DNA from 4 places in the Janthinobacterium sp. PSRC1-1 genome. Region 2 is predicted to be linked to each of the others. Evidence: predicted binding sites of a transcription regulator. Region 2 holds the regulator's gene; each other region holds the start of a gene.
What was found. The regulator sigma-54, encoded in region 2, starts transcription at its own class of promoters, with help from an activator protein. The targets are predictions, from matches to a motif close to TGGCANGNAANCTGCTTT.
Positions count from the first base shown of each region.

Region 1 (3,846 bases), on a different contig from region 2:
GAATTTCAGCTCCGCATGCAGTTTTCCCGCAAACCTTTCCGTATCGGCCGACACGTCATTGCGGATATGTTTTAAGTTTTCCACCACGTCATCCATGCAGGCAAGCAAGGACCTGGGCATGTCGCCGCGCAGCATCAGCAGTTCCGCCACGCGTGCCGGCGTGATGACGTCGCGGTAGACCTTGCGGTAGATTTCGAAGCCGGAAACGGAGCGCAGCAGCGCCGCCCAGTAGTAAAAGTCGCGCTGGGTGATGTCTTTCGAGGTGTCGCGCGCGCCGTGGAACTTCACGTCGAGGATGCGCGCCGTGTTGTCGGCCCGCTCCAGGAAGGTGCCCAGGCGAATGAAGTGGATCGCCTCGTCCTTGAGCATGGTGCCCAACGTGACCCCGCGCGACAGATGCGAGCGGTATTTGACCCATTCGAAGAAGGCGCTGGGGTCCGTTTCCAGCAGATTGCTGTTCAATCGCTTCTGCATGTCGAGCCAGGTGGCGTTCTGGATTTCCCACACTTCCGTCGTCAGGGTGCCCCGCACGGCGCGGGCGTTTTCGCGCGCGCCCGTCAGGCAGGCGAGGATCGACGACGGGTTGTTCGGGTCGCGCACCATGAAGTCGAGCACGTCGCGCGTGTGGAAGCGGCCATATTTGTCATCGTAGGCGCTTTGCAGCTCGGAAATGCCCAGCGTGGCGCGCCAGCCCTGTTCCGCGTCCTGCTCGGACTGGGGCAGCATGGACGTTTGCATGTTGACGTCGAGCATGCGCGCCGTGTTTTCCGCCCGCTCCGTGTAGCGGGCCATCCAGAACAAATGATCGGCGGTGCGGCTCAGCATGTTTTTTCTCCTGCAAAAGCGGATGTATCTTCGAGTACCCAGGTATCCTTGGTGCCGCCCCCTTGCGAGGAATTGACCACCAGCGAGCCTTCGCCGAGCGCCACGCGGGTCAGGCCGCCGGGCACCATGGAAATGGTCTTGCCAGACAGCACGAACGGGCGCAGATCGATGTGGCGCGGCGCGATGCCGGCCTCCACATACGTGGGGCAGGCGGACAGGGCGAGGGTCGGCTGGGCGATGTAGCCGCCCGGATTGGCCAGCAGGCGCTGGCGGAAATCCTCGATCTGCGCGGCGCTCGACGCCGGTCCCACCAGCATGCCGTAGCCGCCCGCGCCATGCACTTCCTTGACGACGAGTTTTGCCAGGTTCGCCAGCACGTAGGACAGGTCGGCGCTCTTGCGGCACTGGTAGGTGGGCACGTTGTTGAGGATCGGTTCCTGCGACAGGTAGAATTTGATCATGTCGGGCACGAACGGATAGATCGACTTGTCGTCGGCCACGCCCGTGCCGATGGCGTTCGCCAGCGTCACTCGTCCCGCGCGATACACGGACAGCAGGCCCGGCACGCCCAGCGAGGAGTCCGAGCGGAAGGCCAGCGGGTCGAGGAAATCGTCGTCGACGCGGCGATAAATCACGTCGACGCGCTTGGGGCCGCGCGTGGTGCGCATGTACACGGAATTGTCGTTGACAAACAGATCCTTGCCTTCGACCAGTTCCACGCCCATCTGCTGGGCCAGAAACGCATGTTCGAAGTAGGCCGAGTTATACATGCCCGGTGTCATGACGACGACCGTGGGGTCATCGACGCCCATCGGCGCGACGGAGCGCAGGTTGTCAAGCAGCATGTCCGGGTAATGGTCGACGGGGGCGATGCGGTTGCGGGCGAACAGTTCCGGGAACAGCCGCATCATCATCTTGCGGTCTTCCAGCATGTAGGACACGCCGGACGGCACCCTTAAATTGTCTTCCAGCACATAAAATTCGCCCTGGCCCGCGCGCACGATATCGACACCGGCGATGTGGGCGTAAATGTCGGAAGCGACGGCGATACCCTGCATTTCCGGGCGGTACTGGGCATTCTTGTAGATTTGCTCGGCGGGAATGATGCCCGCCTTGATAATGTTTTGCTCATGATAAATATCATGGATGAACATGTTCAAGGCTTGCACGCGCTGCACCAGGCCCGTTTGCATCTGTGCCCATTCGGCGGCGGGAATGATGCGCGGGATGGTGTCGAACGGAATCAGGCGTTCCGTGCCGGCATCGTCGCCATACACGGCGAAGGTGATGCCGACGCGGCGGAACGTCAGGTCGGCCTCGGCCCGCTTGCGGGCGATGGTCTCGGGCGATTGCTGCGCCAGCCAGCTGTCAAATTCACGATAGTGTTCACGTACCTTGCTGTCCGCCCCCACGTCATTTGCAGTCATTTCATTGAAAAAATTTGCCATGTTGTGATTTCCCTTGAGCCGTGTCTATGTATAGCTCAGCAGGAAGCGTGCCAGTCAGGCGATGGCCGGAAAGTGCAATCATGACCACTTTTGTGGCGTTCACGGGGCATGCGCACCGCTTTGGTGCGCACGGCGTCAGTTTCTGGGGCTATCGGCCGCAGGCACGAAGGGGCGGCAATCGATGGGCAGGTCGAGGATGAAGGTGGTGCCCGCTTGCGGCGAGCTGTCGACGGCCACGCTGCCGCCATGGCTTTCGGCCACGTTCTGCACAAAGGGCAGGCCGATGCCCCAGCCGGGTGCGGGCGCGTGGTTGTCGCGCCGCAAGTAGTCGAAGATGCGCGCCATCTGCTCCGTGGCGATGGCGTGGCCACGGTTGTGGACGGTTAGTATCATGCGTTCGTGGGCGTGCGCCACGTGCACGGCGATGGGGCTGTCGTCGCCATATTTGACGGCATTGCTGATCAGGTTTTCCAGCGCGCGGCGCAGCGAGTTTTCGCACCACCAGCCCGTGACGGACTGGCCCGTGAGCACGCAGCGGCCAGATTGTTGCAGGTTGACCTGGCCGCACACGGCTTGCGCCAGCGGCAGGATGTCGAACTGGCTCAAGGCCAGCGGCAGGCGCTGGCCCCGCTGGTAGCTGAGGGTATCGAGCAATTCCTCGATCATCGCGTCGAGGCGCTTGCTCTGTTCGCCGATCTTGCGTGCCAGCTCCTGCACCCTGGCAGGGTCGGCTTGCAGCTGCAGCAACTGGGCGCTGGTGGCGATGACGGCCAAGGGGTTGCGCATGTCGTGCGACAGGCCGGCGGCGATGCGGCGCCGGAAACTTTCATGCATGGCCGTGAACTCGCGTATCGATTCGCGGATGCCCGTGTCGATCGAATCGTTGATGATGCGCCAGTCGCGCCGCCGCAGGGACACGCCCGCCTCGAGGGCGACGGCGGCGAAGCAGTCGCGGAAAATCTGGTATTCCTGGATCACCTGTTCCGGCCCGTAATCGGTCATGCGCGCCCGTTCATTGCCATGCACGGCCGGCACGTTGCTGTTGCTGGCGGCGTTTTCGCGCGCATGGCCCGGGGTCAGCGCCTCGGCCAGGTTGTCGAAGAAGGCGGGCAGGGTGTTGATCAATATGGGTGTGAGCAATTGTTCGGCGCCGCGCACGCTGGCGCGCACGCGATGTTCCCATTCGGCCAGCACGGCATCGCGCAAGGCGAAGATGCGTTGCGCGCGCTGGAGCGGCCGCGGCGGCGCAAGCGGATGTTCAGTCGAGAGCGACACGCTTCCTCCAAGGCAGAACGGCGCACCAGCCATGCTGGCCGCACCGCATGCCGTCAGTATCCTCCTATTGGGTGGCGCGCACGCCCTTATTGGGCGCTGTCGGGCGGCGACATGATATGGGTCAAACGGGCCAACGTAGCGGACCAGGTTTCCAGCGAAAAGTTTTGCGGATCATCATGACCGTTCGCATAGCCCGTATCGAGCACGGCGTGGAAGGCGGGGATCAGCCACGTGCCCTTGCGTACGCTGGCGGCGATATACAAGAGGGCCAGGCGCTCGTATTGCGCGGGCGTAAAAC
Region 1 covers NZ_JAFCWK010000002.1:275,312-279,157, reverse strand. The annotation lists gene ACP7DW_RS04870 (alpha-E domain-containing protein) at 1-825, opposite strand, end outside; gene ACP7DW_RS04865 (circularly permuted type 2 ATP-grasp protein) at 819-2,273, opposite strand; gene ACP7DW_RS04860 (sensor histidine kinase) at 2,409-3,548, opposite strand; gene ACP7DW_RS04855 (hypothetical protein) at 3,635-3,846, opposite strand, start outside.
Region 1: the regulator sigma-54 is predicted to act here: its motif matches at 2,309-2,326, upstream of ACP7DW_RS04865 (circularly permuted type 2 ATP-grasp protein).

Region 2 (3,846 bases):
AGCGCTGACGGTATTTCCGGATGAGGAAAGAATGGAAACGGACGTGCCTGTCGATATCCTGACGGGCGCCTCGCGCATCAATGGCATCGGCATGAAGGCCAATAACGCCACTGGCGTGGTGGAAGTGCAGAATGCGCTGCGCATGGTCCTCCCGCCGAAACCGCGCCCGGCCGCGGCGGCAAAATGACAGAATGAAACAAGGAAACCATACTATGAAGAATATCTTGCTGTTGACCGTATTTTCTCTGGCCATGATGGGCGTGGCGCATGCCGAGAAGGCCGATTCCGAGAAGGAAGCCGTCATCACGGCACGTAGCGGCCACGTCGATGACGTCAAGCAGGTGCGTACCCTGACGGGCGACGTCGTGCTGGTCAAGGGTACCTTGACCATGAAGGCGGGCCGGGCCCTGATCACGGAAGACCCGCAAGGCTACCAGTTCATCACCTTCTGGGCCGATCCCGGCAAGCTGGCCACCTTCCGCCAGAAGCGCGATGGCGCCGGCGACCTGTGGGTGGAAGGCGAGGCGGAGCGCGTGGAATACGATAACAAGACGGAAGTGGTGAAACTGTTTTCCAAGGCCAAGCTGACGCGCCTGGAAGGCACGAAAGTGACCGACGTGGCCAACGGCGCCTTCATCTCGTATGACAGCCGCAAGGAAGTATTCAAAATGGAAAATTCCGACAGCGGCACCAGCACGCCCGATGGCGGCAGCGTGCGCATGGTGATCCAGCCGAAGCCCAAGGCGCCGGCCACGCCCGCACCAGGAAAGAACTAATGGACAATACACGTTGCGGCAGCACCCTGATCGTTCGCGGGCTGCAAAAAACCTATGGCAAGCGGCAAGTCGTGCATGATGTCTCGCTGCAAGTCGAATGCGGCGAAGTGGTGGGATTGCTGGGCCCGAACGGCGCCGGCAAGACCACCTCGTTCTACATGATCGTCGGTCTGGTGCCGTCGGACGGCGGCACCATCGACATCAGCGGCGTGGACATTTCCCGCCTGCCGATCCACCGCCGCGCGCAGATGGGCCTGTCGTATCTGCCGCAGGAAGCGTCCGTCTTCCGCAAGCTGACGGTGGAAGACAATATCCGCGCCGTGCTGGAAATCCAGACCGTCGAAGGCCGCCCCCTGAAGAAGGCCGAGATCGAGGAGCGCCTGGATAAATTGCTGGCCGACTTGCAAATTGAAAAGTTGCGCGAGAACCAGGCGCTGTCGCTGTCGGGCGGCGAGCGCCGCCGTGTGGAAATCGCCCGCGCGCTGGCGACCGACCCGCGTTTCGTGCTGCTCGACGAACCGTTCGCCGGTGTCGACCCGATCGCCGTGATCGAGATCCAGCGCATCGTGCGCTTCTTGAAGGAGCGCAATATCGGCGTGCTGATCACCGACCATAATGTGCGCGAGACGCTGGGTATCTGCGACCGTGCCTACATCATCAACCAGGGCTCGGTGCTGGCGTCGGGACGCCCCGACGACATCATCGCGAACGAGTCGGTGCGCCGGGTCTACCTGGGCGAACACTTCCGCATGTGAGCCAATGAAACAATCATTGCAGCTGCGCACTTCGCAGCACCTGGCACTGACGCCGCAGTTGCAGCAATCGATACGCCTGTTGCAATTGTCTACCCTGGAATTGCACCAGGAACTAGAGCAACTGCTGACGGACAATCCCTTGCTCGAGCGCCTCGACGATCCGCTCGATCATTCGCTGCGCCTGCTGTCCGACGGGGCCCTGAGTTCCACGGCCGCGCCGGCCGAAGCGCCGCCCCAGCCGCCCGGCCAGGAGGCGCCTGCGGCGCCGGCCGAAGCGGAGGCGTTTGACGGCGAGGCGGGCGAGGGCCCGGCCGCCGCGGACGGCGGCGACAGCGACTGGAGCGAGGCGAGCCGGGGCAAGGCGCCCGACGACGAAGATTCGCGTCCGCAATTGGAGGCCCATCACTGTACCCTGCGCGAACACCTGATGGAGCAGATGCGCGTGACGGTGCTCGAATTGCGCGACCGCGCGCTGGTCGAGCTGATCATCGACGCGCTCGACGACAATGGCTACCTGGAAGAGTCGCTCGACGACATCCTGGCGCGCCTGCCGGAAGAGCTGGAAATCGACGCCGACGAGATGCGCACGGCCTTGTCCCTGTTGCAAAGTTTCGATCCGCCCGGCGTGGGCGCGCGCAATGCGTCCGAATGCCTGGCGCTGCAAATCAAGCGCTTGCCGCAGGTCGCCATGGTGACGCGGCGCATGGCCCTCGTCATCGTGGAAAAGCACCTGGCCTGGTTTGCCCAGCGCGATTTCAACAAGCTGAAAAAAGCCCTCGATTGCGACGAGGAAGACTTGCGCGAGGCGCAGACGGTGATTCGCCAGTGCAATCCGCATCCGGGCGCCGTGTTCGCCTCGGACGTGTCCGATTACGTGGTGCCCGACGTCGTCGTCAAGCGCGCGCGCAATGGCTGGCAAGTCACCCTGAACAACGACGTCATGCCGCGCCTGCGCGTCAACGCCATGTACGCCAACTTGCTCAAGCAGGGCAAGGGCGAGGGCGCCATGGGCGCACAGTTGCAGGAAGCCAAGTGGCTGATCAAGAATATGCGCCAGCGCTTCGACACGATCCTGCGCGTGGCGCAGGCGATAGTAGAAAGACAAAAGAACTTTTTCTCGCATGGGGCCGTTGCCATGCGCCCCCTTGTGCTCCGTGAAATAGCTGATACACTGGGTTTACACGAGAGTACTATCTCGCGGGTAACAACTCAAAAGTACATGCTGACCCCGCACGGCATGTTCGAGTTGAAATATTTCTTTGGTAGCCACGTCGCCACCGAAGCGGGGGGCGAAGCGTCATCGACGGCGATACGGGCATTGATCGTGCAACTGACAGGAGCAGAAGACCCTAAAAATCCTTTATCCGACAGTAAGATTGCGGACATGCTGGGGGAACAAGGCATGGTGATTGCGCGACGTACTGTTGCCAAATACCGGGAAGCGTTGAAAATTCCGCCAGTGAGCCTGCGTAAGTGTTTGTAAGTTTTTTTCGGTTCCTCTGCGGGCCGGATAGGATGGACCGCACGAACCCGATCATCTTTAGGAGTGTGTATGAATCTCACCATCAGCGGACATCATCTCGAAGTGACACCAGCCATCCGTGAATACGTACAAACGAAGCTGGAGCGCGTGAAACGTCATTTCGATCAAGTTATCGATATCGCCGTGATTCTGACCGTGGATAACCTCAAAGAGAAAGAAAAACGTCAAAAGGCCGAAGTCAACCTGCGTCTGAGTGGCAAAACTGTCTATGTGGAAAGCCTGGCGCATGACCTGTATGCCGCCATCGATATCCTGATCGACAAGCTGGACAGGCAAGTGATGAAATACAAAACCAAAGTGCAAGGGCACGGTAAAGAGGCGATCAAGCATCTGCCAGACAACTCCGAGGAAGACGCCGTCGTCGCCGTTTAAGGCCACCCGCTTCCAGCAGTTGTGATCAACTAAGGGCGCACATCTTGCGCCCTTTTTTGCGTCTGGACCTGTTGAACGCAATGTTCCCCGCGCAGGCGCTAGAATATTCGCACTTTCACTTTTTTCCTGCCTGCCATGAGCGACTTCGTCCAGACCTCCATCCGCAACCGCACCGGGCATATCGTGCTCGACCGTCCGAAAGCCTTCAATTCCCTGTCGCTGGAGATGGTGCGCGCCCTGAGTGCTGCCCTGCTGGCCTGGCGCGACGATCCGCAGGTGGACGCCGTCGTCATCCGTTCCAGCAGCGACAAAGCCCTGTGCGCCGGCGGCGACATCCGCTTCTTTTACGATGCGGGCCGGGCCACGCCGCAAGGTGGCAGCGCCTTGCTGGAAGATTTCT
Region 2 covers NZ_JAFCWK010000004.1:444,925-448,770, forward strand. The annotation lists gene lptC (LPS export ABC transporter periplasmic protein LptC) at 1-187, shown strand, start outside; gene lptA (lipopolysaccharide transport periplasmic protein LptA) at 213-776, shown strand; gene lptB (LPS export ABC transporter ATP-binding protein) at 776-1,531, shown strand; gene ACP7DW_RS11320 (RNA polymerase factor sigma-54) at 1,536-3,014, shown strand; gene hpf (ribosome hibernation-promoting factor, HPF/YfiA family) at 3,084-3,446, shown strand; gene ACP7DW_RS11330 (enoyl-CoA hydratase/isomerase family protein) at 3,582-3,846, shown strand, end outside.

Region 3 (3,846 bases), on a different contig from region 2:
GCGCCCGCGCGCACCTGCTCTTCCAGCGGCAGCGGCAGGCTGACGTTACCCTTGCCCATGAAGCCCAGGTTCATCGGGAAGGCGTCGGCGGCCGCCAGCATGGCGTGCAGATGCCATGGCCCCGGCGTGCAGGTGGTGGCGGCCGTGCCCACGGCCGGTCCCGTGCCGCCGCCCAGCATGGTCGTCACGCCGCTCATCAGGGCTTCCTCGATCTGCTGCGGGCAGATGAAGTGGATGTGCGTGTCGACGCCGCCGGCCGTGACGATCAGGCCTTCGCCGGCGATGATCTCGGTGGCGCCGCCGATGGAGAGCGTCACGCCAGGCTGGATGTCCGGGTTGCCCGCCTTGCCGATGCCGAAAATCAGGCCGTTTTTCAGGCCGATATCGGCTTTGACGATGCCCCAGTGGTCGAGGATGACGGCATTCGTGATGACGGTATCCATCACCTCGGCCGCGCAGCGCTGCGACTGGCCCATGCCGTCGCGGATCACCTTGCCGCCGCCGAACTTCACTTCTTCGCCGTAGATCGCATAGTCATGCTCGATCTCGATGAACAGTTCCGTGTCGGCCAGGCGGATGCGGTCGCCCTTGGTGGGGCCGAACATCTCGGCATACGCGCTGCGGGGAATGCTGGCCATCTCAATCCTTTCCCGGTGGAGTGTCTTGCAGGTCGCCCATCACTGCGCCATTGAAGCCGTAGACCTTGCGTTCGCCCGCCAGCGCCACCAGTTCCACCGTGCGCTGCTGGCCAGGTTCGAAGCGCACTGCCGTGCCGGCCGTGATATTGAGGCGCATGCCGTAGGCGCGCCAGCGCTCGAAGGCCAGCGCCGGATTGACTTCAAAAAAGTGAAAGTGCGAGCCCACCTGGATCGGCCGGTCGCCCCGGTTGGCCACCACCACGGTGGCCGTGGCGCGGCCCGCATTGAGGCTGATCTCGCCTTCTTCCAATTTGTATTCACCTGGGGTCATGAGGGGCTCCTTCTCAAAAGACTACGGTATCGGATGGTGCACGGTCACCAGCTTGCTGCCATCGGGGAAGGTCGCTTCCACCTGGATATCGGGGATCATCTCGGCGATGCCGTCCATGACGTCGGCGCGCGAGAGTATCTTGCTACCGTCCGACATCAGCTGCGCCACCGACTTGCCATCGCGCGCGCCTTCCATGATGGCGGCGCTGATCAGGGCCACCGCTTCGGGATAATTCAATTTCAAGCCGCGCGCCAGGCGCCGTTCGGCCAGCAGCGCGGCCGTAAAAATGAGCAGCTTGTCTTTTTCGCGGGGAGTCAGGTCCATGGTTTTCCTAGTCTTTCCTGTTCAAGTGTTCCAGATGCGGGGCACGACGGCGTCGCGTCCCAGCATGGCGGGGCGCAGCAGAAGCCAGGCGGCCAGCATGATCCGGCGCGCCGCCTCGCTGTCGCCGCACAGCAGGCGCACCACCACCAGCGCTTTCATGTGCGTGGCGCCAAACACGGCGCCGGCCGGCACGGCGATCTCGCGCACGGCCGCCAGTACCGATGAAGAAACGGGTGTGCCGACGGCGATCAGGGTGGCGCATACCGTGTGGCCGGCCAGCCCCAGGGGACTGGCCATCAGCGCGCCGCCTCCCGCCAGCACGCCCTGCTCCCACCACAGCAGCTTGCCGCCACGGCGGATCTGCACCTGCTGGCTGATGCTGCCCGTGTTGAACATTTCGCCCGAGGCGCTGCGGCCCAGGCAGACGATGTCGCAGCCGATGTAGCTGGCATCGAGCGCCAGTTCCACCTCGTGACGCAGGCGCACGCACGCCTGGTCGAAGAAAATGCTTTCCTGCGGCAGCCACTCGATGGCGGCGCCGGTACCCGCGCGCAGCACGATGTGCTGACCCGAGACGTGGCCATTCGCGCGGTACCACTTGGCGGCGCCCGGTGACGTGAGCAAGGCGTGTGCGCCCGCGCCCACCGTGGCGTCGACGGCCAGCTGGTCGCCGCCCACCACGCCGCCTGGCGGATGGATGATGATGGCGTGGCAGACGGCATCGCCTTCCGGGTACAAGGGCTTTTGCACGCGCAAAGGGCCGCGGTGCGTGCGCTCGACCAGGCGGCTGACGCCATCGTGCAGCGCAAAACCGAGGCGCAAATGCGCCTGCCAGGCGCCGTGCGCGCTGGGCTGTGAAGGCATGGCTGGATGGGTACTGTCTGGCATGCGGGGCAATCGCGTAAATAAGCGATTACCTAAGCAGGATATGTGCCAGCGTCAGAGGAATAAAAAGTGAGCATCCTGCACCGCGCTGCTGCGAATGCACCGGCATGGTGCATCGGCCGCACCGCGGCGTGTATGTTCAGGCCACGGCCAGGGTGCGCCGCTCACGCAGCAAGGCCGTGAATGGTGCGGCAGCCAGGGGCCGGCTGAAATAATAGCCCTGCATTTCGTCGCAGCCGTGTTCCGTCAGGAAGTCCACCTGTTCGCGCGTTTCCACGCCTTCGGCGATGACGCGCATGTCCAGGTTGTGTGCCAGCGAGATGACGGAACGGGCGATGGCCGCGTCACTGCTGCTGGTGGTGACGTCGTCGACGAAGGATTTGTCGATCTTCAGCACGTCGATGGGAAAACGCTTCAGGTAGCCCAGGCTGGAATAGCCGGTGCCGAAGTCGTCGAGGGAAATGCCCACGCCGATATCCTTCAGGCGCGTCAGCGCCGCCACCGCCTTGTCCGGGTCGCCCATCACCGTGCTTTCCGTGATCTCGATACCCAGGCAGGCGGGCGCGATGCCGTATTTACGCAATACCGCCTCGACGAAAGGCACCGTGCGATCCTGCGCGAACTGTTTACCGGACAGGTTGACGGCCACCTTGATGCTGCCCAGGCCTGCGTCGTGCCAGGCGCGGATCTGGGCGCAGACGCTTTCCAGCACCCATTCGCCGATGGCCGTGATCAGGCCGTATTCCTCGGCCAGCGCGATGAACAGGCCCGGCGACACCTTGCCCAGCACCGGGTTCTCCCAGCGCAGCAGGGCTTCCGCGCCCAGCAAGGCGCCCGTGCGCAAGCACATCTGCGGCTGGTAGTGCACTTCGAATTCATCGCGGCAGATGGCGCCGCGCAGCTGCTGCTGCATGGCCAGGCGGGCGCGGATATCGCTGCCCATGCGCTCCGTGAAGAAGGCGTAATGATCGCGCCCCATTTCCTTGGCGCGCACCAGGGCCGTGTCGGCGTGGCGCAGCACGTCGTCGAGGCTGTCGCCGTCGGCCGGGCACATGGCGATGCCGATGCTGGTGGTCAGCGCCAGGCGCTCGCCACCGACATTGAGCTCTTCGCGCAAGCCGGCCAGGATGGTTTGCACCAGCGCCAAGGTGCGGCCCAACAGGGCATCGTCCTGCAGCAGGATCTGGAATTCGTCGCCGCCCTGGCGCACCACGGTGTCGCCCTCGCGCACGCAGCCGGAGAGGAAACGCGCCACCACTTGCAGCGCCTTGTCGCCCACGGCCTGGCCGTGCGAATCGTTGATGTTCTTGAAACGGTCCAGGTCCAGGCACATCAGCACCACTTGCTGGCTGTCGCGCAGGGCGTTGGCGCGCGCCTGTTCGAAACGCTCGCGCAGCAGCACGCGGTTCGGCAAACCCGTCAGCGCGTCGTGGTAGGAGAGGAAATCGATCAAGTGCTGCTCGGCCTTGCGCTCGCTGATATCGAGGAAGACGCCCACATAGTTAACGACGGCGCCGTCCGGGCCATGCACGGTGGACACGCTGAGCAAACAGGGATAGGTGTCGCCGCTCTTGCGCCGCGTCTGCACCTCGCCCGACCAGCAGCCGCTGCTGCGCAAGCCCTGGCGCATGGCCTGCAGCACCGCTTCGCCCGTGTGTTCGGCGTGCA
Region 3 covers NZ_JAFCWK010000006.1:372,630-376,475, reverse strand. The annotation lists gene ureC (urease subunit alpha) at 1-638, opposite strand, end outside; gene ACP7DW_RS16075 (urease subunit beta) at 640-969, opposite strand; gene ACP7DW_RS16070 (urease subunit gamma) at 991-1,293, opposite strand; gene ACP7DW_RS16065 (urease accessory protein UreD) at 1,315-2,157, opposite strand; gene ACP7DW_RS16060 (two-component system response regulator) at 2,318-3,846, opposite strand, start outside.
Region 3: the regulator sigma-54 is predicted to act here: its motif matches at 2,212-2,229, upstream of ACP7DW_RS16065 (urease accessory protein UreD).

Region 4 (3,846 bases), on a different contig from region 2:
AACAGCGGTTGCTTGGCATAATTGCCCATCCACGCGCCAGCTTCGCGCACGACCGTCTTGCCCAGCGGATCAGGCAGCGCTCCCATATCGATCACCGATGTGATCCGGAAGCCTTCAATGTGTTGCAGCCAGAAGCCGGCTGCGATGAAAGTGACCGTCAGCAAGATGGCTGCGCCGATGGCACCCTTGATTGCGCGACGCTGGAGCACACCTTCTGTGCGGTGCGCCAGGTAGGTGCCGCCTTGCAGCGTGATCATCGCGCTGCTGACGACGCCGACCAACAACGCGAACGGGTTCAGTAACTGCCAGAAACTGCCTGTGTAGGTCGACACCAGATAGTCATCGAAGTGGAATGGCACGCCTTGCAGCAGGTTGCCGAACGCGATGCCGAACACCAGGGGCGGCACCACGCCACCGATGAACAAACCCCAGTCCCATGTGCTGCGCCATGCAGCATTGTGGATCTTGCTACGGTAATCGAAGCCGACCGGGCGGAAAAACAGCGCCCACAGCACCAGCATCATGGCCCAGTAAAAGCCGCTGAACGCGGTCGCATACACGATCGGCCAGGCCGCAAACAAGGCGCCGCCGGCGGTGATGAACCAGACCTGGTTGCCATCCCAGTGCGGGCCGACCGTGTTGATGACGACGCGCCGTTCGATGTCGCTCCTGCCGACGAATGGCAGCAGCGTGCCCACACCCATATCGTGCCCATCCATGATCGCAAAGCCGATCAACAGCACGCCCACCAGCAGCCACCAGATGATTTTAAGAGTGGAATAATCGAGCATCTTGGTTCTCCTTATGCCTGTATGGGCGAATGACGAGCAACATCTTGCTGATAGCGGCCGGTGCCGAGGCTGCCCGGTCCCTGGCGCGCGAACTTGACCATCAAGAACATCTCGACGATCAGCAGCACCGTGTAGAACACGATGAAGCCGGCCAGCGAGCCATAAAGGTTATTGACGCTGAGCGTGGAGACGCTCATGTGGGTTGGCAACACGCCATAAATAGTCCACGGCTGGCGGCCATATTCGGCGACGAACCAGCCCAGTTCGCAGGCGATCCACGGTGCTGGCAGCATCCACAACGCCCACTTCAGTAGCCACGGCTTTTTCGAACACGTCGATTTCAGCGTACTCCAGAACGCGAGGCCAAACAGCAGCAGCATCGCCACGCCCAGGCCCACCATGATGCGGAAAGCCCAGAACATCGGCGTCACGCGTGGCATCGTGTCGTTGACGGCGCGCGCGATCATTTCCGGGGTGGCCTGATTGACATCGACGACATATTTTTTTAGCAACAGGCCAAAACCGAGATCTGCCTTATGCCGCTCGAACACCTGCAGCGCGACGGTGTCAAGGCGATGCTTGCGCAGCGTTTCCAACGCCGTCACGGCCAGCATGCCGTTGATGATGCGCTCGCGGTTCTTGATCTTGATGTCGTGGATGCCGGGGATTTGCTTGCTCACCGAGCGGGTGCCGATCAATCCCATGACCCACGGCACCTCGATTTCCCAATTGTTCTTCGATTCAGCTTCATTGATGCTGGCCACCAGGGTCAGGCTGGCGGGCGCTGGCTTGGTTTCCCACATCGCTTCGATCGCCGCCATCTTCGTTTGCTGGGCTTCGCCCACGGTGTAGCCGGACTCGTCGCCGAGGACAATCACGCTCAGCACCGACGCCAGGCCGAACGCGGCCGCCACGCGGAAGCTGCGCTTGGCGAATTCGATATTGCGGCCCTTGAGCAAGTACCAGCTCGAAATCGACAGCACGAACATCGCGCCGGTGACATAGCCGGCCGATACCGTATGCACAAACTTGGCCTGCGCCACCGGATTGAACACCACGGCCCAGAAATCGACCATTTCCATGCGCATCGTCAGGTAACTGAATTCGGAGCCGACCGGATTTTGCATCCAGCCATTCGCAATCAATATCCACAACGCAGACAAGTTGGTGCCGATCGCCATCAGCAGCGTCACCAGCAGATGCTGCGGCCGGCTCAGGCGGTTCCAGCCGAAGAAGAACAGGCCGATCATCGTCGACTCGAGGAAGAACGCCATCATGCCTTCGATCGCCAGCGGCGCGCCGAAGATGTCGCCGACATAATGCGAGTAATACGCCCAGTTGGTGCCGAACTGGAATTCGAGCGTGATGCCGGTGGTGACGCCGAGCGCAAAATTGATCCCGAACAACTTACCCCAGAAGCGCGTCATGTCTTTCCAGATCACCTTGCCGGTCATCACGTAGACGCTTTCCATTATCACCAGCAACCACACCATACCAACGGTGAGCGGCACGAAAAGAAAGTGGTACATCGCCGTGGCGGCAAATTGTAGCCTCGACAAGTCCACCAATTGTTCTGAAATCACTTTCTTGCTCCTTGAGAAGATGTTATGCCACTGATCCGGTCTGAGACGCCATCTCCATCGACGCTGACGCGGGCGTCGCGCACGAATGCCCACCACAGTGCGGTCAAGACAATGATCTTGATCAGCACAGCGATGATTAACTGGCGCAGGAGGCGGTGGTCAATAGGTTGCATATCTTCTCTACAGCAGTTTTCATGCCAATGAAATTTTTTCTAATTAATCAATTAAAAACAAGGAGTTGAAGATTTTTATTGATAGCAGTGCTGAAATATGGCAGCGCAATTTACCGTCACACTGTCAGTCACTGCCATGACTGACAGCCTCTGTCTTGATTGCGCCATGTGGCGTGACGGTGTGAAACCGGTGGTTGCTGTTTATTTTCTGGCTGGCAACCTCGATTGCCATGTCGCCGTAAATGGCAAAAGCGCCGCCCTTGCCAGCGAGGGCAATCTCACATGGCGTAATCGGTACCGATGCGCCTCGGACATGAACACAGTGCTTTTATGTAAAAAAGCTTCCTCGGAGGGAAGCTTTTCATCGGGATTGCGAATGCATTCCCTGAAACTGTTTAACCTGGTAGTCAGAACGCCAGCGTTTTCACCTCGGACTTGAGCAAATAAGCAATCACGTCTGCAGGTATGGCCGCTGTTACACCGTCCAGCAAGTCGCTAGCCTGGCGCCCGGCATTTGGCAAGTACAATGCGCAGACCTCGACCTTGGCGCCGCTCTTGATCAATCCCTGCAGCATTTGCTGGGTCGTCACATTGCGGGGCTTCAGGCTTGGCATTGCCTTGCCGATGACAGCAATGTCGCCGCCAGCATCACATAACAGCACGCGTACCGTGGCTTTTTGCTCGATCGCCTGACTGGCCAGTACCAAGCCGGCAGCTTGCGTCATGGGACTGCCGCTATTGATCGTCAAAAATAATTCGGCAGCTTGACCAGACAACGATACCGCCAACAAACCAGCACCCACCAACATCGGTTTTTTCATGCGAACTCCTGTAAAAATTACCTGCATAGCAGACCAGCTAAAGGAAAGATGCCTGTTTGCCCAGCAGCGCGAATGACAAAACATCACACGCTGACTGGCGCGCAACGGACGCCCCGTAATTTCATACATAGCAATATGCGCGCCATATCTACATTGAATAAATATTCCATCATGCAATCAATGACTTGCAATATCCCCCGCAGCTATTCTGCCTTGCAGAGACCGCATGGCAGTCAATTCTGGCAGAACTTGCTGCCAAAAGCTGACCGCCACTGGCAGTCCTCCGGCGCTATCAAGCCAGGCCTAGCTTCTTCAGGCGCCGGTACAGCGTGCGCTCGCTGATGCCGAGTTTCGTCGCCAGTTCGCTGCGGGTGCCGGTAAAGGTGGCGATAGCCTCCGTCAACGAGGCGCCGATCGGAATGGTGTCGATCGGCAGCGCCGGTAGTGGCGTAGACGGCCCCAGCGCGGATGGCAAATG
Region 4 covers NZ_JAFCWK010000012.1:171,089-174,934, reverse strand. The annotation lists gene cydB (cytochrome d ubiquinol oxidase subunit II) at 1-791, opposite strand, end outside; gene ACP7DW_RS23095 (cytochrome ubiquinol oxidase subunit I) at 803-2,374, opposite strand; gene cydP (cytochrome oxidase putative small subunit CydP) at 2,371-2,547, opposite strand; gene ACP7DW_RS23085 (hypothetical protein) at 2,955-3,368, opposite strand; gene ACP7DW_RS23080 (sigma-54 interaction domain-containing protein) at 3,661-3,846, opposite strand, start outside.
Region 4: the regulator sigma-54 is predicted to act here: its motif matches at 2,557-2,574, upstream of cydP (cytochrome oxidase putative small subunit CydP).